DNA from 3 places in the Vogesella facilis genome. Region 2 is predicted to be linked to each of the others. Evidence: predicted binding sites of a transcription regulator. Region 2 holds the regulator's gene; each other region holds the start of a gene.
The links. The regulator sigma-54, encoded in region 2, starts transcription at its own class of promoters, with help from an activator protein. The targets are predictions, from matches to a motif close to CTGGCACGCTTCATGCTT.
Positions count from the first base shown of each region.

Region 1: the regulator sigma-54 is predicted to act here: its motif matches at 1,210-1,227, upstream of ACFOLG_RS08880 (nitrate/nitrite transporter).
Region 3: the regulator sigma-54 is predicted to act here: its motif matches at 1,506-1,523, upstream of flgB (flagellar basal body rod protein FlgB).

Region 1 covers NZ_JBHRXN010000022.1:137,951-140,211, reverse strand. Annotated here, with positions in the region: gene ACFOLG_RS08890 (FTR1 family iron permease) at 1-688, opposite strand, end outside; gene ACFOLG_RS08885 (cupredoxin domain-containing protein) at 700-1,023, opposite strand; gene ACFOLG_RS08880 (nitrate/nitrite transporter) at 1,360-2,261, shown strand, end outside.
Region 2 covers NZ_JBHRXN010000032.1:210,983-213,243, reverse strand. Annotated here, with positions in the region: gene ACFOLG_RS14635 (PTS sugar transporter subunit IIA) at 1-224, opposite strand, end outside; gene hpf (ribosome hibernation-promoting factor, HPF/YfiA family) at 356-685, opposite strand; gene ACFOLG_RS14625 (RNA polymerase factor sigma-54) at 751-2,181, opposite strand; gene lptB (LPS export ABC transporter ATP-binding protein) at 2,188-2,261, opposite strand, start outside.
Region 3 covers NZ_JBHRXN010000036.1:24,089-26,349, forward strand. Annotated here, with positions in the region: gene ACFOLG_RS15405 (flagellar hook assembly protein FlgD) at 1-631, opposite strand, end outside; gene flgC (flagellar basal body rod protein FlgC) at 652-1,062, opposite strand; gene flgB (flagellar basal body rod protein FlgB) at 1,065-1,460, opposite strand; gene ACFOLG_RS15420 (OsmC family protein) at 1,674-2,093, opposite strand; gene tsaD (tRNA (adenosine(37)-N6)-threonylcarbamoyltransferase complex transferase subunit TsaD) at 2,198-2,261, shown strand, end outside.

The DNA of each region.
Region 1 (2,261 bases), on a different contig from region 2:
CGCCGATGCTGCCGTTGTCGCTGAGCAGCGCGCTGCTGTCCCACACCGGGTCCAGCAGGGTGGGCAGCAGGTCGAGGTTGATCGCCCGTTCGCAGGCGGTTACCAGCAACGAGGCGGCCAACAGTAGCAACAACACTTCGCTGATGCGGAAGAAGCGCTGCCAGGTCAGGATGCGGCTGCTCTGCTGCAGCAGCCAGAACGTGCCCCAGGCCAGCGCCACGCCCAGCGGCAGCATCAGCCAGAACAGCGGGTTGCCGCCTTCGCCGGTGCCCAGGCCGTAGAGGAACACCACCGCTTCCGAGCTTTCGCGCGCCACGGCCAGTGCCACCACCACCAGCATGCCCCACCAGTTGGCCTGCTGCTGCGCCTGCGCCAGGCTGCTTTCCAGCTCGCGCTTGAGCTTGCGGCCATGGGCGCGCATCCAGAACACCATCTGCACGATCAGCAGGGCGGCTACACCCACCATGCCCAGCTGGAAGTATTCCAGTCCGGTGTCGCTCAGCACGTCGGCAATGCCGACGATGGCGAAGGCCAGCAGAATGGCCAGCCCGACGCCCACTGCCACGCCGCCCCACAGGAAGCGCATGCCGGTGCCGTGGCCGTGCTGTTTCAGCCAGCTGTGCAGGATGCCCACTACCAGCATGGCTTCGACGGTTTCCCGCCAGACGATGAAGAGTGCGTTACCCATGATCTGCCCGCTTACTTGGCGACAACCACGCCCTTGGCCTTGTCTTCGTTGAACTCGTCATAGAACTTGTAGCTGCCGGCCTTCAGTGCCTTGACCTTGAGCTGCGCGGTCTTGCCGGCGGCGATTACCTTCTCCACGTGCAGTTGGTGGCTTTCGAACTCCACGGCTTTCTTGCCGGTGTTCTGCACTTCGATCACGAAGGGCTGGCCGGCAACCACTTCCAGCTGCGCCGGGGTGAAGCCGTTTTCGTTGGCGGTGATCTTCACCACGTTGTCGGCCGCGGCGGCGGACAGGGCGATGGTGGCAAGGGCAAGGGCAGCGGCAAATTTGCGCATGGTCTACTCCGGTTCTGCTGTGTTGGATTGTGTGCATATTGTAGTACACACCATAACAAGAATGACTCTCGATAGCGTTTTGTTACAAAACAACCCAAGCTGGCGCCGCAAGTATCGCTTCGGTGCGCCCGTGCACCACATTCTGGCGAAAAACCCGGCAAAACAACGCTTTTTGATGCTTTGCAGCAGGCACGGCGCTTGCTCAGTAGCTGGCACAGACCTGGCTGCCAATGGCGGCGCCGGGCCCGGACAACGAGGTCCGCCGCGCAGCATCACATGCTGCGTCGCGGGCCTTTTTTGCGTTTTGTGGCGACGACTGGCAAGGGAGCAATACAAATGAGCAAGGACTTCTGGAAGGCAGGGCATACCCCCACGCTGTTGATGGCGTTTCTGTATTTCGATCTCAGTTTCATGGTGTGGTACATCCTCGGGCCGCTGGCGATCCAGATCGCCGCCGACCTGCAACTGTCCGCGCAGCAGCGCGGCCTGATGGTGGCGACGCCGATTTTGGCCGGTGCCATCCTGCGCTTTGGCATGGGGCTGCTGGTGGACCGGCTGTCGGCGCGCACCGCCGGCATCGTCGGCCAGGTGGTGGTGATGGCGGCGCTGGGCGCAGCCTGGGCGCTGGGCATTCACAGCTTTGAACACGCGCTGCTGCTGGGCGTGTTCCTCGGTGTGGCCGGCGCGGCCTTCGCGGTGGCGCTGCCGCTGGCGTCGCAGTGGTATCCGCCGGAGCACCAGGGCAAGGCGATGGGTATCGCCGGCGCCGGCAACTCCGGCACGGTGTTCGCCGCGCTGCTGGCCCCGGGCTTGGCCGCGGCCTTCGGCTGGGAGAACGTGTTCGGCATGGCAATCCTGCCGCTGGGCGTGGTGTTCGTGCTGTTCTGCCTGTTTGCCAAGAACGCACCGCAGCGCCCGGCCCCCAAGGCGATGGCCGACTACCTGCGCGTGCTGGGCGACAAGGACAGCTGGTGGTTCATGTTCTTCTACTGCGTGACCTTCGGCGGCTTTGCCGGCCTGGCCAGCGCCTTGCCCGGCTACTTCCATGACCAGTACGGCCTGGGCGCCGTTACCGCCGGCTACTACACCGCCGCCTGCGTGTTTGCCGGCTCGCTGATGCGCCCGCTGGGCGGCGCGCTGGCCGACCGTGTCGGCGGCATCCGTACCCTGCTGGTGGTGTACACCCTGGCGGCGCTGCTGATCGCCGTGGTCGGCGTCGGGCTGTCGCAGAATCTGGC
Region 2 (2,261 bases):
TCCTTCAGGCCCTTGATGCGGCCATGCGGTATCGCCACGCCCTGGCCCAGGCCGGTGGAGCCCAGCTTTTCGCGGGCGAACAGGCTGTCGAACACGTCGCTGCGCGCAATGCCGAAACTGTTTTCAACCAAGAGGCCGATCTGTTCGAACAGGCGCTTCTTGCTGGAGATCTCCAGGTCCGCCAGTACGTGCGACTGGGGAAGAATCTTGCCGATCAAGCTCATGATGTCTTTAGGGGCGGAAAAACGTCGGCCATTCTACGCTGAGTCCGCCGTTTTCCATAGCAACAGCGTATCCGAGAGCCAGCAAAAACGGGAGCCTGTGGCTCCCGTTGTTATTTGTGCTGGCGACTGGTTTACAGTGCCGCGTCGGCGGCGTCCGCCTGTGGCGCAATACTACGATGCTCCCCCTGTTTTTCCTTGAACTTCAGTACCTGACGGTCCAGCTTGTCCATCAGGGAATCAATGGCGGCGTACATGTCGGAATCGTTTGCCTCGACATGGATGTCCTTGCCGGCCAGATGCACATTGACCTCCGCTTTTTGTACCAGTTTATCCACGGACAGCGTCACGGTGATGCCGATCACGTTATCGACATGGCGGGTGATGCGTTCCAGTTTGCTCTCGATGAACTCGCGCAGGGACGGGGTAACTTCGAGGTGTAGACCGGTAATTTTGAGGTTCATACCCTGACTCCTTCTGTTAACGATACGGTCGGGCTGGCCGTACCGGGTTTTCGTCGCACTTTTCTTTAAAGTGCTTTGCGAAGGTTAACTGGCGGTATCTGCATAGCTTCACGATACTTGGCTACGGTGCGCCTGGCAACCTGTATGCCCTGTGCCGTGAGGCGGTCGGCGATGGCACTGTCGGATAGCGGTTTCTTGCTGTCTTCGCCGTCGATAATCTGGCGGATATGCGCCTTGATTGCCGTGGCGGAGCATTCGCCGCCGCTATCGGTTTCCAGCGCATTGCCGAAGAAATACTTGAGCTCGAACAGGCCTCGGCTGCACAGCAGGTATTTCTGGGTAGTGACCCTGGAAATTGTCGACTCATGCAGGCCCAGTTCATCCGCGATGTCACGCAGAATCAGGGACCGCATTGCCACTTCACCGTGTTCAAAGAACGCCTGTTGCCTGTCAACGATAGCTTCCGACACTTTCAGAATGGTGTCAAATCGCTGCTGGATGTTTTTCACCAGCCAGCGCGCCTCCTGCAATTGGCCGCTGAGATTATGGCTGCTGTCGCGTTGCTGCAGCATGCCGGCATACAGCTGGTTGACCTGCAGTTTCGGCAGTACCCCGCGGTTGAGCTGGGCGACCCAGCGGCCGCGGCGGCGTACGACGTGGATGTCCGGTACCACGTAGTGGGTCTCGCCCTGGTCGAAGCCGCTGGTCGGACGGGGCCGCAGGGTGGAAATCAGCTGGTGCGCGGCGCGCAGCTCGGCCTCGCCCACGTTCAGCAGCTTCTTCAGGCGCACGAAATCGCGGTTGCCCAGTAGGGCCAGGTGGTCGCGCACCAGGGTGAGCGCCAGCTCGCGCGACGGCGTGGCCGCCGGCAGTGCGGCCAACTGTCGTTGCAGGAACTCGGACAGGTGCAGGCTGCCGATGCCGACCGGTTCGAACTGCAGCAGCAGCTTGCGCAGGTATTCCAGCTCGTCGGTTTCGACCTCCAGCTCCAGCGGCAGGCTGGCGGCAAACTCGTCCAGCGGCGTGGTGAGATAGCCGTCTTCGTCCAGCTCTTCGATCAGCAGCGTCAGCAGCGCGCTGTCGCGGCGGCTCAGCGGCATTTCGCCGATCTGCGCCGCCAGGTGCTCGCGCAGGGTGGGGCGGCACGGGGTGTTGAGAATGGGGTCGAACTCGTCGTCGTCATCGCGGCTGCCACTGCCGGAACCGCTGCCGCTGCCCCAGTCGCCGAGCTCCATTTCGTCGCGCTCGCGCTCGCGTTCCTGCGGGGCTTCCTCGCGGACGTCACCGGGCGTCTCGCTGCTGCCGGGAGCCTCCATCGGCTCGTGCTCGGCCTGGCTGTCGCCGTCGGCGCGCTCCAGCAGCGGGTTTTCCAGCAGGTAGCGCTCCAGCTCGGTGGAGAGGTCGAGCGTGGACATTTGCAGCAGCTTGATCGACTGCTGCAATTGCGGGGTCAGGGTCAGGTGCTGGCTGACTTTGAGCTGCAGGGACTGTTTCATGCCGCTTTACAGGTGGAAGTGCTCGCCAAGGTACACCTGGCGCACCTGCTCGTTGCTGACCAGCTCGGCGGGCAGGCCGG
Region 3 (2,261 bases), on a different contig from region 2:
ACTGGGGTTGTCCACTTTCAAATGCCACTGCACTGACCATGAAGCCCTGCAGCGACGATGCCGCCACCGCCGTGCCGGCGTTGCTGGCGCTGACTTGCACGCTGTAGCTGCCATCCGTCAGCGTGGCGCCATTCATATCCTTGCCATCCCAGCTGTAGCTGAGCATGCCGGCATCGCCACCGGCAAGGTCCAGCGAGCGCACCAGCTTGCCGTTGCTGTCGCGGATATCGACAGATACCTTGTCTGCCGGCGCCGACAGCTTCAGCAGGCCGGGAGCGGTGCCATCCTTCAGGTTGAGGCCATTGCCCTCCGCCAGCACCTTCTTGCCGATGACACTGACCGCCGCCATCGACTGGCTGGCCAGCTGCGAATCCATCATCACTTTCAGCGTCGAATTGAGCTTTTCCAGACCGGACACGGTGCTGATCTGCGACATCTGTGTCGTCATCTGGCTGTTGTCCATCGGGTTGAGCGGATCCTGCGACTTCATCTGCGTGGTCAGCAGCTTCAGGAAGCGGTTCTGGATCTCCTCGGCGGAGGTCACGTTGGCCGCATTGGCCGACTGGCTGCTGGCGCCGTTGATCTGATCCAGTAGCGTCTGGTTGTAGGTGGTATTAGCAATGGTGGACATCACACTCTCCCGACTTCAGCTTACTGCCCCAGCTGCAAGGTCTTTTGCAGCAGGGTCTTGGCGGTATTCACAATTTCGACGTTGGTCTGGTAGGAGCGCGAGGCGGAGATCATGTCCGCCATTTCTTCCACCAGGTTCACGTTGGACATCTTCACGTAGCCGTTCTCGTCCGCCAGCGGGTGGCCCGGCTGGTATTTCATGCGGAACGGCGAGGTGTCTTCCGCCACCGCGGTAACGCGCACGCCGGCCACCTGCGGCACATCGGCCTTGACCGGCGTGGCGGTAAATACCGCATGGCGCGCACGGTACGGTTCGCCGGTGGAGCTGGTAGAGCTTTCGGCGTTGGCGATATTGCTGGCCACCAGGTTCAGGCGCATCGACTGCGCGGTCATTGCCGAGCCGGCAATATTGAAGACATTAGACAGAGACATGATTATTGGCCGCCCTTGATGGCATCCATCAGGCCGCTGATACGGCGGCCGAGGAAAGTCAGCGTGCTTTGATACTTGAGCGCGTTGTCGGTGTACGCCGCGCGCTCGATATCCATATCCACCGAGTTGCCGTCGATGCTGCGCTGCACCGCGCTGCGGTACTGCAGCTCACCGCCGCCGGCCTGGCTGCCGCGGCCGGCCAGATGGCGACTGTCGGTCAGTGCCATGCCCAGCCCGCCGTTCTGCTGGCTGGTCTGCGCCTGCAGCGCCTTGGCAAAGTCGAAGTCGACCGCCTTGTAGCCCGGGGTGTCCGCGTTGGCGATATTGCCGGCAATCACTTCCGCGCGCTTGGCTCGCAGATCGAGCGAGTGCTGCAGAAAGTCGAGTTGCTGGGACATCTTGTTCAACATGGCATGACACCGATCGGTGGAATGGCGGTGTTAAAGCACGATGCGTGCCAACATTTTTTGGCACTTAACCCTCAAGAAAATCAGCTCTCTGCCGACAGGCGCCGGCGGCGGCAAGGCGGCAAGCGGCAAGATTTGCCGCCCGGAAAAGCAAAACGCCACCGTTTGCCGGTGGCGTTATTACTGGCGACAAGGTTGGCCGCATCAATCGTCGCTGCGAATCTCGAAATCGTGGGTGATGTCGGCGGTCTTGCCCAGCATGATGGAGGCGGAACAGTATTTGTCCGCCGACAGTGCGATGGCGCGCTCCACCACCTCCGGCTTCAGGTTGCGGCCAACCACCACGAAGTGGAAGTGAATGCGGGTGAACACCTTGGGGTCGACCTCGGCGCGCTCGGCGTCCATCTCCACCCAGCAGTCACGCACGTCCTGGCGCGACTTCTTCAGGATGTTGATCACGTCATAACTGGTGCAGCCGGCGGTACCCAGCAGCAGCAGTTCCATCGGCCGCGGGCCCAGGTTGCGACCGCCGCCTTCCGGCGCGCCATCCATCACCACCGCGTGGCCGCTGCCGGTTTCGCCCATGAAACACACCCCGTCCACCCACTTCAATCTGGCCTTCATTGTTGTTCTCCGCTCAAAACAGGCGCCTAGCCTAACATTGCCGATTTGGGCGGACAAAGAATCACCGGTAAAATGAAAAGATTGATAAGTTTTGAAGCCAGATAATGCTTGTTCTTGGTATTGAATCGTCCTGCGACGAAACCGGCGTCGCCCTGTACGACACCGAAC